DNA from 2 places in the Paenibacillus haidiansis genome. Region 2 is predicted to be linked to the other one. Evidence: riboswitches for the same ligand, from Rfam matches in the RefSeq annotation. Region 2 holds a riboswitch; the other holds the start of a gene.
The links. A riboswitch is a leader RNA that binds a small molecule or an ion and turns the genes downstream of it on or off. The one in region 2 is predicted to bind S-adenosylmethionine.
Positions count from the first base shown of each region.

Region 1 (6,536 bases), on a different contig from region 2:
AGCCGCGGGAAAAATGGTATGATTAGGAATAACAGTATACGACTAGGGGAAGCACCTCTCTTGATATGTTCAAGAGGGGTGCTTTTTTGCGTCTTTCTTTGGATTGTAACAGTCGTAACTGAAAGCGTTCAAGGAGGGGAAATTAATGCGGATGGTTTTTTTGAACAGCCTGGAGCGGAAGGAAAGCGGCGCGATATGCGGAAGCGCCCAGGTCTGGATCGGCGAAGAGGACGGCGTTTGGCGCATGGGCTGGAACGAAAACGACGGGGAAGGAGAGCGCGAAACGATCTGGTATGAGGGCTGCTCTTGGTCGGAGATGCTGCATGTCTACCGACACCGCCTGGTCGTCAAACTAAGCGAAGGCTACCGCCCGGTCGTTGAAGGGATATGGGACGAGCGGGAGGAACTGCAAAGACGAGGGATGGGGGCGCAGAAGCTGATTTGCTACAGCGAGCTGCATGAGAATGAAGCTCTGTATAACGAGCTTTGCGTCTGGCGCCGGAAGAAAGCGGCCTCCGCCCGCAAAGCCCCGTACCTGATTGCCAGCAACCGGCTGCTGCGGCTGGTCAGCGTGTTCCGGCCGCAATCGGTCGAGGAGCTGCTGCAGCTTCCGGGCTTCGGGGAAGCGAAAGCCGGCGAATTCGGCGCCGAGCTGCTTGAAATGACGCAAAGCCCCGGCGGTGAACGCCCGGGCCCGTTCCCACTGGATTGGGTGGAGCGGGAAATCGACGAGGAGGTGTTCCGCTCCTGGATGTATAAACAGAAAGAAGCGAAGCTGCGCCAGGAAATGGTGAAATTCAGCCTGCGCCGCCAGATACTAGAGGCGCTGGCCCAGGGGCTGAATCTGGAGGGGCTCTGCGAACGGACGGGGCTGGAACGCCGGGAGGCGGTCGAATGGCTGGAAGTATTGGAAAAAGAAGGATACGTCACGGAGTCCTTGATCCGCTTGGAGCTCGCGGAAATGCCGGATGACGAGCAGCAGGCGGTATGGCAGGCATTCGAAGAGCTTGGCGACAGCTTCCTGAAGCCGGTGCTGCAGCGGGTATATGACCAGGAAAGAATCGAACGGGGCGGATTGGACCAGCTCTATGAGAAGCTCCGTCTGCTGCGCATTTCGTACCGACGCCACAAGGAGAACACGCCGAAAGCGGTATAACTGCTAGAGAGCGGACAAAAGCGCCGGCTGCCCTCAAGCCCTAACTAACGGGCTGCGGAGTAACCGGCGCTGCCGTGTTCAAATCCAGTCGCGTTTGCGGAATATATAATACATCACGGCGCCAAGCGCGATCATGATGCCGATGACGACATAATAACTGTATTTCCAATGCAGCTCGGGCATATTATCGAAATTCATACCGTAGATTCCGGTGATTAGAGTAAGCGGAATAAAAATCGTCGTAATCGCCGTAAACACGCGCATGATTTCATTCGCCCGGTTGGCGATGGCCGCTTGGTAGGCTTCGCGCAAGTTCCCGATCAGCTCGCGGAACGTATCGAAGTTTTCCGAGATTTTCACGGCGTTCTCATAAATATCGCTGAAATATTTTTGCAGTTGATCGTCGATCAAGCGCAGATCCTTTTTATTTAATACATTGATGACTTCCTTTTGCGGACCCAGCACTTTTTTGAGCCACAGAATTTCGCTTCGCAGTCCGATAATTTCGTTCAGATGCGAACGCTTCGTATGGATAAGAATATCCTCTTCGAGCTTCTCGATCTTCGCTTCGATCCGGTCGCCGACGATGAAATAATTGTCGACCACCAGGTCGATGAGATAATAAAGGAACCGGTCGGGCTCGTTGACCTCCTGTTCCCAGAGGATCGGCTTGACGGCCCGAAGCTCGTTGATCTTTTGTTTGGTCACCGTAATGATATAATGCCGGCCCAAGAAAATATTCAGCGCCCGCAAGAATATTTCCTCATCGTCATAGCGGATGCTGTTGACCACAATAAAGTAATGATTTTCGTACGTTTCGATCTTTGGACGCTGCTCTTCTTCGGTGAGGCAGTCCTCCACCGCGAGATCGTGCAGCGAGAACAGCGGCTGCAGCTCCTCCAGATCATCGACGCCGGCATCGATCCAATAAAAGCCTTCCTCCGGCGGCGTAGTTGCCAGCTCCACATCTTCCACCGGCGTAAATACGCCGGAGACCACATGACGGATTTTCATACGATTCACTCTCCCTTTCCGGCCGAACCAGCAGCCGGATATGCTGTTGTCGGTTCTTTTGACTTGGCATAAGGAAAAGGATCGGGAGGGCCTGGAGAACGCAGAAAAAGGCGTTTATGAAAACACCGGGAAAAGAAAGTGCCCGCGTTGCTCGCGAAGGCGCCTGCTGATCGGTTTCCTATGCGGTTGTTGCTTCAAAACGGCAGACTGCGGACTCGGGTCGCCTTCCATTCGCGGATTCACCTCTTTGCCATCGGTTTATGATTAAACAAGCCTTAAAACACTTGTCTAGTATAACGCCGGGGCATCAAAAGTTTCAAGCCAAAAAGTTGGGGACAAAAAGGGCAGGGCGGCTTGTTAATTTAGTAATTTCATGTATAATGAAAACAGCAAATTAAAATTTGAATCAACACAATTGAATATCAAGTCGATTTTCTTATCAAGAGCAGGTGGAGGGACTAGCCCGATGATACCCGGCAACCGGCGATACGTCGCACGGTGCTAATTCTTGCAGAGCTGTTGAGCGGCATACCCGTATGCTCACGGCCTCTGAGAGATGAGAGAGGCGCATTCAGGATAAATGATGACCTTTCTCTAAAGTGAGTAAGGTCTTTTTCTTGTTTATGTCCGCTTTCAGCAGGATGAAAATCGAAAGCACAATTGTCAATAAAGGAGTGAACCTGATGCCGATTAAAGTACCGGATCATTTGCCGGCGAAAGAAGTGCTTGCGGGCGAAAATATTTTCGTCATGGATGAGAGTCGGGCATACCACCAGGATATTCGTCCGCTCAGAATCGCGATTCTGAACCTGATGCCGACCAAGGAAACGACGGAGTCGCAAATTTTGCGCTTATTGGCCAATACGCCGCTGCAGGTGGAAATCGTCCTGCTTCGCCCGCGGTCCCATACCTCCAAAAATACTTCCGCAGAGCATTTGGAGACGTTCTATAAAACCTTCGACGAGATTAAGAGCCGCCGCTTCGACGGCATGATCGTGACGGGCGCCCCGGTCGAGCAGCTGGAATTCGAAGAGGTCAATTATTGGGAAGAATTGAAGGAGATCTTCGAGTGGAGCAAAAGCTACGTCACCTCGACGATGCACATCTGTTGGGCCTCCCAAGCGGGGCTTTACTATCACTATGGCGTCCGCAAAATCCCGCTCTCCAAAAAATGCTTCGGCGTGTTCTCGCATGTGGTGAACAACCCGCACGTCAAGCTGTTGCAAGGATTTGACGATGTCTTTCAAGTTCCCCATTCCCGGCATACGGATGTGGCCAGAGAGGATATCGAACGAAATCCCGAACTGGAAATTTTGGCCGAGTCGGAGGAAGCGGGCATTTATCTCGTCGCGTCGCGCGACGGCAAGCAAATATTCGTCACCGGTCACTCGGAATACGATCCTTGCTCCCTGAAATGGGAGTATGACCGCGATATCGCCAAAGGCCTTGAGATCGACCTGCCGGTCCATTACTATCCGAACGACGATCCTACCAAAACCCCGGCTTCGACCTGGAGATCGCATGCAAACTTATTATTCTCCAATTGGCTGAATTACTATGTGTACCAAGAAACACCCTATGATATAGACGAGATGGCCGAATTTATTTATCAAATCTAGAGTCGAAAAATGTGGAGGGGAAAGTAGTGGCAGACAAGAAATGGCATTTGGAAAGCATACTGGCGCAAATCGGTTCGGTTGAAGAGCCGGTGACGGGGGCCGTAAACTACCCGATTTTCCAGGCGACCGCGTTTAGACATCCGCGGCTCGGACAGAGCACCGGATTCGATTATGCCCGCACCAAGAGTCCGACGCGGACTGTGCTTGAAGAGGCGTCCGCCCGGCTTGAATGCGGGGATGCCGGCTTTGCGTGCAGCTCCGGCATGGCTGCGCTGCAAACGGTATTCAGCCTGTTCTCGCAGGGAGATCATCTCATCGTATCGCTCGATTTGTACGGCGGGACCTACCGCCTGCTTGAGAAAATTTTGTCCAGATTCGGAATTTCCGCTTCCTATGTGGATACGAATGACCTGGACAGTCTGGAGCAGGTGCGTAAAGTCAATACGAAGGCGGTCTTCATCGAAACGCCGACCAATCCGCTGATGATGATTACCGATCTTGAAGCGGTAAGCATCTGGGCCAAGCGGCACGGGTTGATCACCGTCGTTGACAACACGCTGCTGACTCCTTATTTTCAGCGTCCGTTGGAACTCGGCGCGGATATCGTCGTCCACAGCGCATCGAAATATCTGGGCGGACACAACGATGTCCTGGCCGGCCTGATCGTGACCAAAGGGGAAGAATTGTCCCGCGAGATCGGGTTCCTGCACAATTCGATCGGCGCGGTGCTGAGCCCCTCCGACTCCTATCAGCTTATGCGCGGCATGAAGACTCTGGCACTGCGGATGGAGCGGCATGAGAGCAACGCGCTTGCCGTTGCCGAATATTTGCTCTCGCATCCGCAAATCGCCGAGGTGTTCCATCCGGGTCTGCCGGACCATCCGGGTCATGAAATCCAAAAGAAGCAGGCAAGCGGAAACACCGGGATCTTTTCCTTTAAAGTTACCGACGCCCGGTACGTTGAGCCGGTGCTGCGGCATTTGCGGCTGATCGCTTTCGCCGAAAGTCTGGGCGGCGTGGAATCGCTGATGACGTATCCGGCCGTGCAGACACATGCCGATATTCCGGCGGACATCCGCGAAGCCATTGGGGTTGATGATCGGCTGCTTCGCTTCTCGGTCGGCATCGAGCATCCGGACGATTTGATCGCGGATTTGGGCCAGGCGCTGGAGGCGGCGCGGCTTGAAGTCGAAGGAGGAGAGGCGAAATGAGCAAGGGCAACGGCGGCAACCATCAATTCGACACCAAGCTGATTCATTTCGGCGGCGAACTGGACCCCGCGACCGGAGCGTCCAGCGCGCCGATCTATCAGGCTTCGACATTTCATCATCACGATATTTTCAATCCGCCGGAGTTTGATTACAGCCGGTCGGGGAATCCGACGCGGCAAGCGCTGGAGGATTATATCGCCGTTTTGGAAGGCGGCGCGGGCGGATACGCGTTCGCCAGCGGCATGGCGGCGATCTCGACGACTTTCATGCTGTTCTCGGCGGGCGATCATCTCATCGTGACGGAGGATGTCTACGGCGGTACATACCGGCTGCTCACCAATATTTTGAGCCGGCTGAATATCGAAACGACATTCGTCGATATGACGGACCCGGATGCCGTGAAGGCGGCGCTTAAGCCGAACACGAAAGGCGTGTACATGGAGACGCCGTCCAATCCGACGCTGAAAATTACCGATATCGGCTTGATCGCGGCATGGGCCCGCGAGCACGGTCTGCTCAGCATCGTCGACAATACGTTCATGACGCCGTATTATCAGCGGCCGATCGAGCTCGGCGTCGACATCGTGCTGCACAGTGCGACGAAATTCCTCGGCGGGCACAGCGACGTGCTGGCCGGGCTGGCCGTCGCGCGGACCAAAGAGCTCGCGGACCGGCTGAAATATGTCCAGAACGGGCTCGGCACCGTGCTCGGCGCCCAGGATTCCTGGCTGCTGATGCGGGGCATGAAGACGCTGGGCGCCCGGATGGCGCACAGCGAGATCAGCGCCCGCAAGCTGGCCGACTGGCTAAACCGGCGTGAGGATATCGCCGCCGTGTTCTACCCCGGCCTGCCGGAGCATCCGGGCCGGGAAGTTCAAGAGCGGCAATCGACCGGCTACGGCGCGGTCGTCTCGTTCGACGTCGGCTCGGGCGAGCGGGCGAAAGAGGTGCTTAGCCGGGTCAAGCTGCCGCTGGTGGCCGTCAGCCTCGGCGCCGTCGAAAGCATTCTTTCTTACCCGGCCATGATGTCGCACGCGTCCATGCCGGCGGAAGTGCGGCAGGAACGCGGCATCACCGACGGACTCTTGCGCTTCTCCGTCGGTCTGGAGGATATCGGCGACCTCATCGCCGACCTTGAACAGGCGCTGCAGCCGCGTTAAATTCTTATTGGCTAGGACAGCACCCGGGAAACCGGGTGCTGTTTTCGTGGAGAAAACGAAATGTTACAGGGGTTATTTTCCGCGGGTAATTATGGTACGATTGATCATATTGGACTTTTTGGAAATGTTGTGAACATTTTTGCGAATACAAGGGAGGCAGCAAAACATATGACTGCGATAGACAAAATTTTAGACAAGGCGCTGCAAGGGGAACGCCTCGACCTTGAAGACACGGTGACGCTGTTTGAATCGGACGAAGTGGAGAAAATGGGGCATGCCGCCAACATTTTGATGGAGCGGAAGCATCCCGAACCGATCGCGACTTTCGTGATCGGCCGCAATATCAACTACACGAACATTTGCGACGTGTACTGCC
Region 1 covers NZ_JAZHPZ010000006.1:61,162-67,697, reverse strand. The annotation lists gene V3851_RS13765 (HRDC domain-containing protein) at 146-1,156, shown strand; gene corA (magnesium/cobalt transporter CorA) at 1,235-2,170, opposite strand; SAM riboswitch class I at 2,604-2,733, shown strand; gene metA (homoserine O-acetyltransferase MetA) at 2,854-3,789, shown strand; gene V3851_RS13750 (PLP-dependent transferase) at 3,816-5,000, shown strand; gene V3851_RS13745 (trans-sulfuration enzyme family protein) at 4,997-6,160, shown strand; gene mqnC (cyclic dehypoxanthinyl futalosine synthase) at 6,329-6,536, shown strand, end outside.
Region 1: linked by a shared signal. The riboswitch ahead of metA (homoserine O-acetyltransferase MetA) and the one ahead of V3851_RS22045 (methionine ABC transporter ATP-binding protein) in region 2 are both predicted to bind S-adenosylmethionine.

Region 2 (6,536 bases):
CCTGAACAAGGCGCTCGATGTATACCATACCCTGCATGATACCCCGGAAAAAAGAGATTAAATTATTGCTCATCCGAAAATAAAACGAAAAAAATCACATCGCCCCTGGCAAAGCAGGCGGCGATGTTTTGCATTAATGAACATTCTTTAACAGTTTCTCTATCCTTCCCTTATCCGATCAGGTATAATGAAATATGGTCTATACTCTGATATAGCGGGTGAGAAACCTTGAATACGAAGCAATTAAAATGGCTCAGCTATTTTTCCTGCCTTGTGATGTTTCTGGCTACATTAGGCGGCAGCGTCGTAACGAAAACCGAATCGGGACTCGGCTGCGGCAGCGAATGGCCGCTGTGCAACGGAAAATTTGTCCCCGCCCATACGGTGGCCTCAATGATCGAGTACTCGCACCGTGCGGTCAGCGGAGCGGCGGGATTGCTTTCGCTCGCTGCGTTCGTAGCCTTTTGGATGTACCGTAAACAGCGCCGGGACTTGCAGTTTTACTCTTTCCTCGCGCTTGTATTTGTGATCGTTCAGGCTTTCATGGGCGCGATGGCGGTGATCTACCCAACCTCCGCGGCCGTAATGGCGCTGCATTTCGGCTTCTCCCTCATCGCGTTCGCCAGCTCGGTAATGCTCGTGCTCGGCATCCGCGAGGAAGAAGCGAGAGAGAAGCAGGTGCCGCCGCTTCCGCGATATTATGTCTCCAAGAGCTTCCGCAACCTGACCTGGTTTGCGGCGGCCTATACGTATATTGTCGTTTATCTCGGGGCGTATGTGAGCCATACGGATTCCGCCGGGGGCTGCACGGGCTGGCCGCTGTGCAACGGGGAACTGGTTCCCGAGCTGTCGGGCGGCGTAGGGATCGCATTCGTGCACAGGGTCGCGGCGGCGCTGCTGTTGATCATGGTGGCCGCCGTCGGCCATTTTGCCTACAGAAAGCACCCCGGGAACCGGGAAATCCGCATGCTCGGCGTGGCGGCGACGATTTTGGTCATCGTGCAGGTATTGACCGGTGCCGGCATTGTGTTTACACTGAACAATTACGAGGTATACTTGTTTACTTCTCTCGCCCACATCATTGTATTGGCCGCTCTGTTCGGAGTGCTTTGCTACATGAGCGTGAGAACTTGGCAACTGAGCAGAAGTACCGGAGGCGACGTGGAGAATGGCCGTAATCGGCAAGCTTCCTGAAGCCTTATTAGCGGAGCCGACCGCAAGGACAGGTAGCGGAACCCGGGAATGAGACCGGAGCGAATCGGGAAGTGTTATAAGATAAGGTTATCCGCGAATAGACCGTCTGGCCCTGTTCGTGCGAAAAAGCGGAGGGAAATGTTGATGCTGCGAAGCTTGCTTGGCGAACCGCCGAGACAAAATGAAGGCTTGCTTAGAGAAACGATCGACGCCATGGTGATGACGACAAAGCTGCTGCGTAAGGAGACGGAGCTTCATCAGGACCCGACCCACGATTTCCGGAAGCTGGAGATCTGGACGCTCGGTCTGATCTCTTCGCTCGACGAATTGGAGCAATGCCTGCATGCGTCGGCATTTTTTCGCCGGAAAGTCGTTCACGATTCCGTGGAAGATATGGACCCGGCGGAGCGGGAGGATTATGCCCGGTACGTGTTTTTTTACAAGGACGGGTTTATTCGCGTGTTTTCCATCCTGGATAAACTGGGGACGGTGCTGAACGAGCTGTACGAGCTCAACACGTCGAAGGTGAAGGCGCATTTCTCCTACTTTACGGTGCTTCGCCAATTCCGCTATATGAATGTACATAAGGAGCTGGGAGACCGGCTCGTATCGATCAAGGAGAAGTACAAGGAATCGCTGGATATATTGCGCCGGCGCAGAAACACGGAGATCCATTATATGAATTCGGAGATGAAGGATGATCTGTGGCAGCGGCACCAGACTTTGCAGGGGAAGATCGAGCTGGAGGATCTGGATCAGCATCTGCTTGATCTGGAACGGGGTTATACGATGGTCTGCGAAACGCTGAAAACGGTGTTCGTATACACGAACCAGCGCTGGAAAAAGGTCGCGATGAAATAGAATATATTTCCGATCGGAATTAAATATATTTTTCCTTTGACAAAAACCCGCAAAGATCTTATACTCAAAAATAGTTTACAGCTAGCAATTGACGTTCATCATAAATTTCATATTTTCTTATCGAGAGAGGCGGAGGGAAAGGCCCGATGAAGCCCAGCAACCGATTCGAATTCCGGTACAAGCCGGGGCGAATGTCACGGTGCTAATTCCTTCAAGACCTGATGGTGCTTTGGACACAAACACATCCGGTTTTGGCAGATGAGAAGGCATTGTCTTTACGTAAAGAGAGCCCTCGGATCTGCGGGGCTCTTTATTGTTTTTAGATGGTAGATAGATTTTATTTTTATTTCTAGAAAAACAGGAGGCTAACTCGTTTGATTGAACTCAAACAGATAACGAAAATATACGGCGGCAAAAAGAAGTCGACCACCGCGTTATCAGGACTGAACCTGACGGTGAACAAGGGTGAAATCTTCGGCGTCATCGGTCATTCCGGCGCGGGCAAAAGCACCTTGATCCGATGTATCAATTTGCTGGAGCGCCCCACCGAGGGCGAGGTTTGGGTCGGCGGGATCGAAATGACGAAGCTCGGCAAGCGGGAGCTGCAGCAGCGGCGCCGCAAGATCGGGATGATTTTTCAGCATTTTAATTTGCTGGCGTCGGCAACGGTTTACGATAATGTGGCTTTTCCCTTGACCCTGATCGGGACGCCGAAGGGGGAGATTCAAAAGAAAGTAACCGAGCTTCTGGCCTTGGTCGGCCTGGAGGAGCATCGCGGCAAATACCCCGCCCAATTGTCCGGCGGGCAGAAGCAGCGGGTCGGCATCGCCCGGGCGCTCGCCAGCGATCCGGATGTGCTGCTCTGCGACGAGGCGACGTCCGCGCTGGACCCGCAGACGACGGATTCGATTCTCAAGCTGCTGCTCGATATCAACCGGAAATTCAACTTGACGATTTTGCTGATCACGCATGAGATGCACGTCATTCAAAGCATTTGCGACCGGGTGGCGGTCATTCACGAGGGCGGCATCGTCGAAGAGGGGCCGGTTACCGAGGTGTTTCTGAAGCCGAAGCACTTCGTTACCCGGGAGTTTATCAACCGCGATACTGCGGGGTCGACCGGAGAGGAAAGCTTGAAATTGGCCGGATCGGTCCCCCGTCCGGAATGGTCGAAGCTGGTGAAGATCACGTTCCTGGGCGCCAAGACTTATGAATCGGTGCTGTCCCAGGTAGTCCGCGAAACGGGCGTCAACTTTGCGATATTGCAAGGGACGATCTCGACGATCAAGGATGTGCCGTACGGCAAACTTACCGTTTCTTTCGAGGGCGACGACGACAAGGTAGAACGCACGCTTGCGCTGCTGCGGGAGCGGGATCTTGATGTGGAGGTGATCGGGTAATGGAAGGCTTGGATTTTTCCAAAATCGATTGGTCCGAGATGGGCACGGCTTCCGTGGACACGCTGCAAATGATGGGCTATGCCACCCTGTTCACATTCGTAATCGGACTGCCGCTTGGCGTGCTGTTATATATCTTTTCCCGCTCCAATTCACCGGTGCTGAGCTGGATCTACCGGGTATTGTCCCTGATCGTCAACATTATCCGCTCCGTGCCGTTTATCATTCTGATCGTGGCGCTCATCCCGCTTACCCGGGCGATTATGGGCGTGTCCTCCGGTGTGGAAGGGACGATTCCGCCGCTCGTCATCGCGGCCGCTCCGTTCTTCGCCCGGCTCGTCGAGACGGCGCTGCGCGAGGTTGACCGCGGCGTCATCGAAGCTTCCCACGCGATGGGGGCGACGACCTTCCAAGTCATCCGCAAGGTGCTGCTGCCGGAATCGCTGCCCGGCCTGATCGCGGGCATGACGATTACCGCGGTAACGCTCGTTTCCTATACCGCGATGTCGGGGATGGTCGGCGGCGGCGGGCTTGGCGACCTGGCCATTCGTTACGGTTATTACCGTTACGAGAGTGAAGTCATGATCATCTCCGTGATTTTCATGGTCATTCTGGTGCAGGTGCTGCAAATGCTGGGAGACCGGCTGGTCATTTATTTTACGCGGAAATAAGGAACTACAAATATAGAGTTAAGTTACACGATCCTTATTCAAAAAATTATTGGGAGGTCATACTGTTATGAAAAAATGGACATTCTCGTTGTTGACGCTGGCTTTGGTTCTGGTCCTGGCCGCTTGCGGAAACAACAATGCGAAGAACGGCAACACCGCCGCGGACAATACGCCGGCCGCCGGGAACAACGCCGCGAACACGGAAACGTCATCCGAACCGGTTAAGCTGGTCGTCGGCGCGACGGTGCCGCATGCCGATATCCTGAAGTTTATTGCCCCTACGCTGAAAGAACAGGGCGTAGAGCTCGAAGTAAGAGAGTTTACCGATTATGTGCAGCCGAACGTACAGCTGTATGAAAAACAGCTCGACGCAAACTATTTCCAGCATCAGCCTTATCTTGACGAGCAAAACGCCCAAAACAACTTCGACCTCGTTCCGGTTGTAGGCGTTCATGTGGAGCCGTTCGGCGCCTACTCCAAGAAGCTGAAATCGGTCGACGAAATTCAGGACGGCGCAAAAGTGGCCATCCCGAACGATCCGACCAACGGCGGACGCGCGCTGCTGCTGCTTGAGAAGCAAGGTCTGATCAAGTTGAAGGAAGATGCCGGTATCACGGCAACGAAGAGCGATATTACCGAAAATCCGAAAAACCTGGAAATCATCGAAGTTGACGCCGCCATGCTGCCGCGCCAATTGGAGGAAGTGGACCTGGCTTTGATCAATACGAACTATGCGCTCGAAGCCGATCTCAATCCGACGAAGGACGCACTGTTCATCGAGGATAAGGATTCGCCGTACACCAACATTTTGGTCGCCCGTCCGGACAACAAAGATTCCGATGCGATCCAAAAGCTGGCCAAAGCATTAACTTCCGACGAAGTCAGAACCTTTATCAACGATACGTATAACGGCGCACTCGTACCGGTATTTTAAGAAGCAGGCTTCAAGTAATATTGTCCTTCTTTTTGGAAACCCGCTGCCTTAAAGGCAGCGGGTTTTTTGTGCCCTCCCGTTCGGTTCGGCGAGTGCCTTATGGTTTGTGGGAAAGCTCTAAATCTTTTATACTTGGATAGAAGGCACATTGTAAGGAGGAGAAGGACGTTGACGGGAAAAGTCGCCCTGATTACGGGCAGCGCGAAAGGATTGGGCAAGAGAACCGCGCTGACGCTTGCGGAGCAAGGCTGTCATATCGCTCTGAATTACGTACATAGCGAATCGGAAGCGTACGCCCTTCAATCGGAGATTGAAGGGATGGGGGTGCGGTGCATCGCCGTTCGCGCCGATATTTCGCGCATTGAGGAAATCGAGGCTTTGGCGGAACAGGTAGACCGCCGTTTGGGAAGCATCGATATCCTGGTGAACAATGCCGGGCCGTTTATCCGGGAACGCCGTTTGTTCGCCGACTACAGCCGGCAGGATATTATGGCGATGATCGACGGCAATCTCGTCGGCACGATGCTGCTGGATCATCTGGTGCTCCAGGGCATGCGCGATAAGCGCTGGGGACGGATTATCCATTTCGGCTTCGGGCATGCCTCGGAATCCCGCGCCTGGCCTCATCGCGCGGTATATGCCGCGGCCAAAACCGGGCTGGTCTCCTTTACGAAGACGCTCGCGGTGGAGGAGGCTCCGTACGGCATCACGGTCAATATGGTGTGCCCCGGGGATATCCGCGGCCGGAACAAGGAAATTTCCATCCGGGAAGCCCGCGGGCTGCCGGATCAAGAGACTCCGCTCGGCCGGCCGGGCAGCGGAGAGGATATCGCCAGGGTCATTTCGTTCCTGTGCCATCCCGATTCCGATTTTATAACCGGCAATATTATGGACATATCCGGCGGGCTTGATCCGATTCGTCCCTGGATCAAACCCATCTAAAAAAACACGGTTCATCCGGCAGCGCCGGAGAACCGTGTTTTGACTTGAACTGTATATCATTAGAATACTTGTACGACCTCTTGCACGCCTTCCACTTCTTCAAACAGCGCGCGTTCAATCCCCGCTTTGAGGGTGATGGTGGAGCTTGGGCAGCTGCCGCATGCGCCCATCAATTTCAGCTTCACGATACCGTCTTCCACGTCAACCAGCTCGACGTCGCCGCCATCGCGTTGCAGGAACGGGCGAAGTTTATCCAGCACCTCGGCCACTTCGTCATACAATTTATCTTGTACATTTTCGCTCAATGTTTTCAACTCCTTTCCTTTCCTATTTATTATATTACAAAAAACTTTAAATTTAAATGCATTTGCTCCAATGGAGAAAGTTTGAATTTACGCTTTATTCGTAAACTTCAATTTCATTATAGAAAGTATCGCGCTCGACCGGAATCCGCCCGGCCCCTTTAATGAGCCAGACCAGCTCTTTGCGGGTGAGGCCGTCGGGAGTCAAGGCCCCTGCCGCGTGGCTGATTTGTTC
Region 2 covers NZ_JAZHPZ010000015.1:85,735-92,270, forward strand. The annotation lists gene V3851_RS22030 (thioredoxin family protein) at 1-61, shown strand, start outside; gene V3851_RS22035 (COX15/CtaA family protein) at 229-1,194, shown strand; gene V3851_RS22040 (Cthe_2314 family HEPN domain-containing protein) at 1,339-2,055, shown strand; SAM riboswitch class I at 2,170-2,320, shown strand; gene V3851_RS22045 (methionine ABC transporter ATP-binding protein) at 2,430-3,455, shown strand; gene V3851_RS22050 (methionine ABC transporter permease) at 3,455-4,123, shown strand; gene V3851_RS22055 (MetQ/NlpA family ABC transporter substrate-binding protein) at 4,191-5,057, shown strand; gene V3851_RS22060 (SDR family oxidoreductase) at 5,226-5,999, shown strand; gene V3851_RS22065 (NifU family protein) at 6,059-6,304, opposite strand; gene mqnE (aminofutalosine synthase MqnE) at 6,399-6,536, opposite strand, start outside.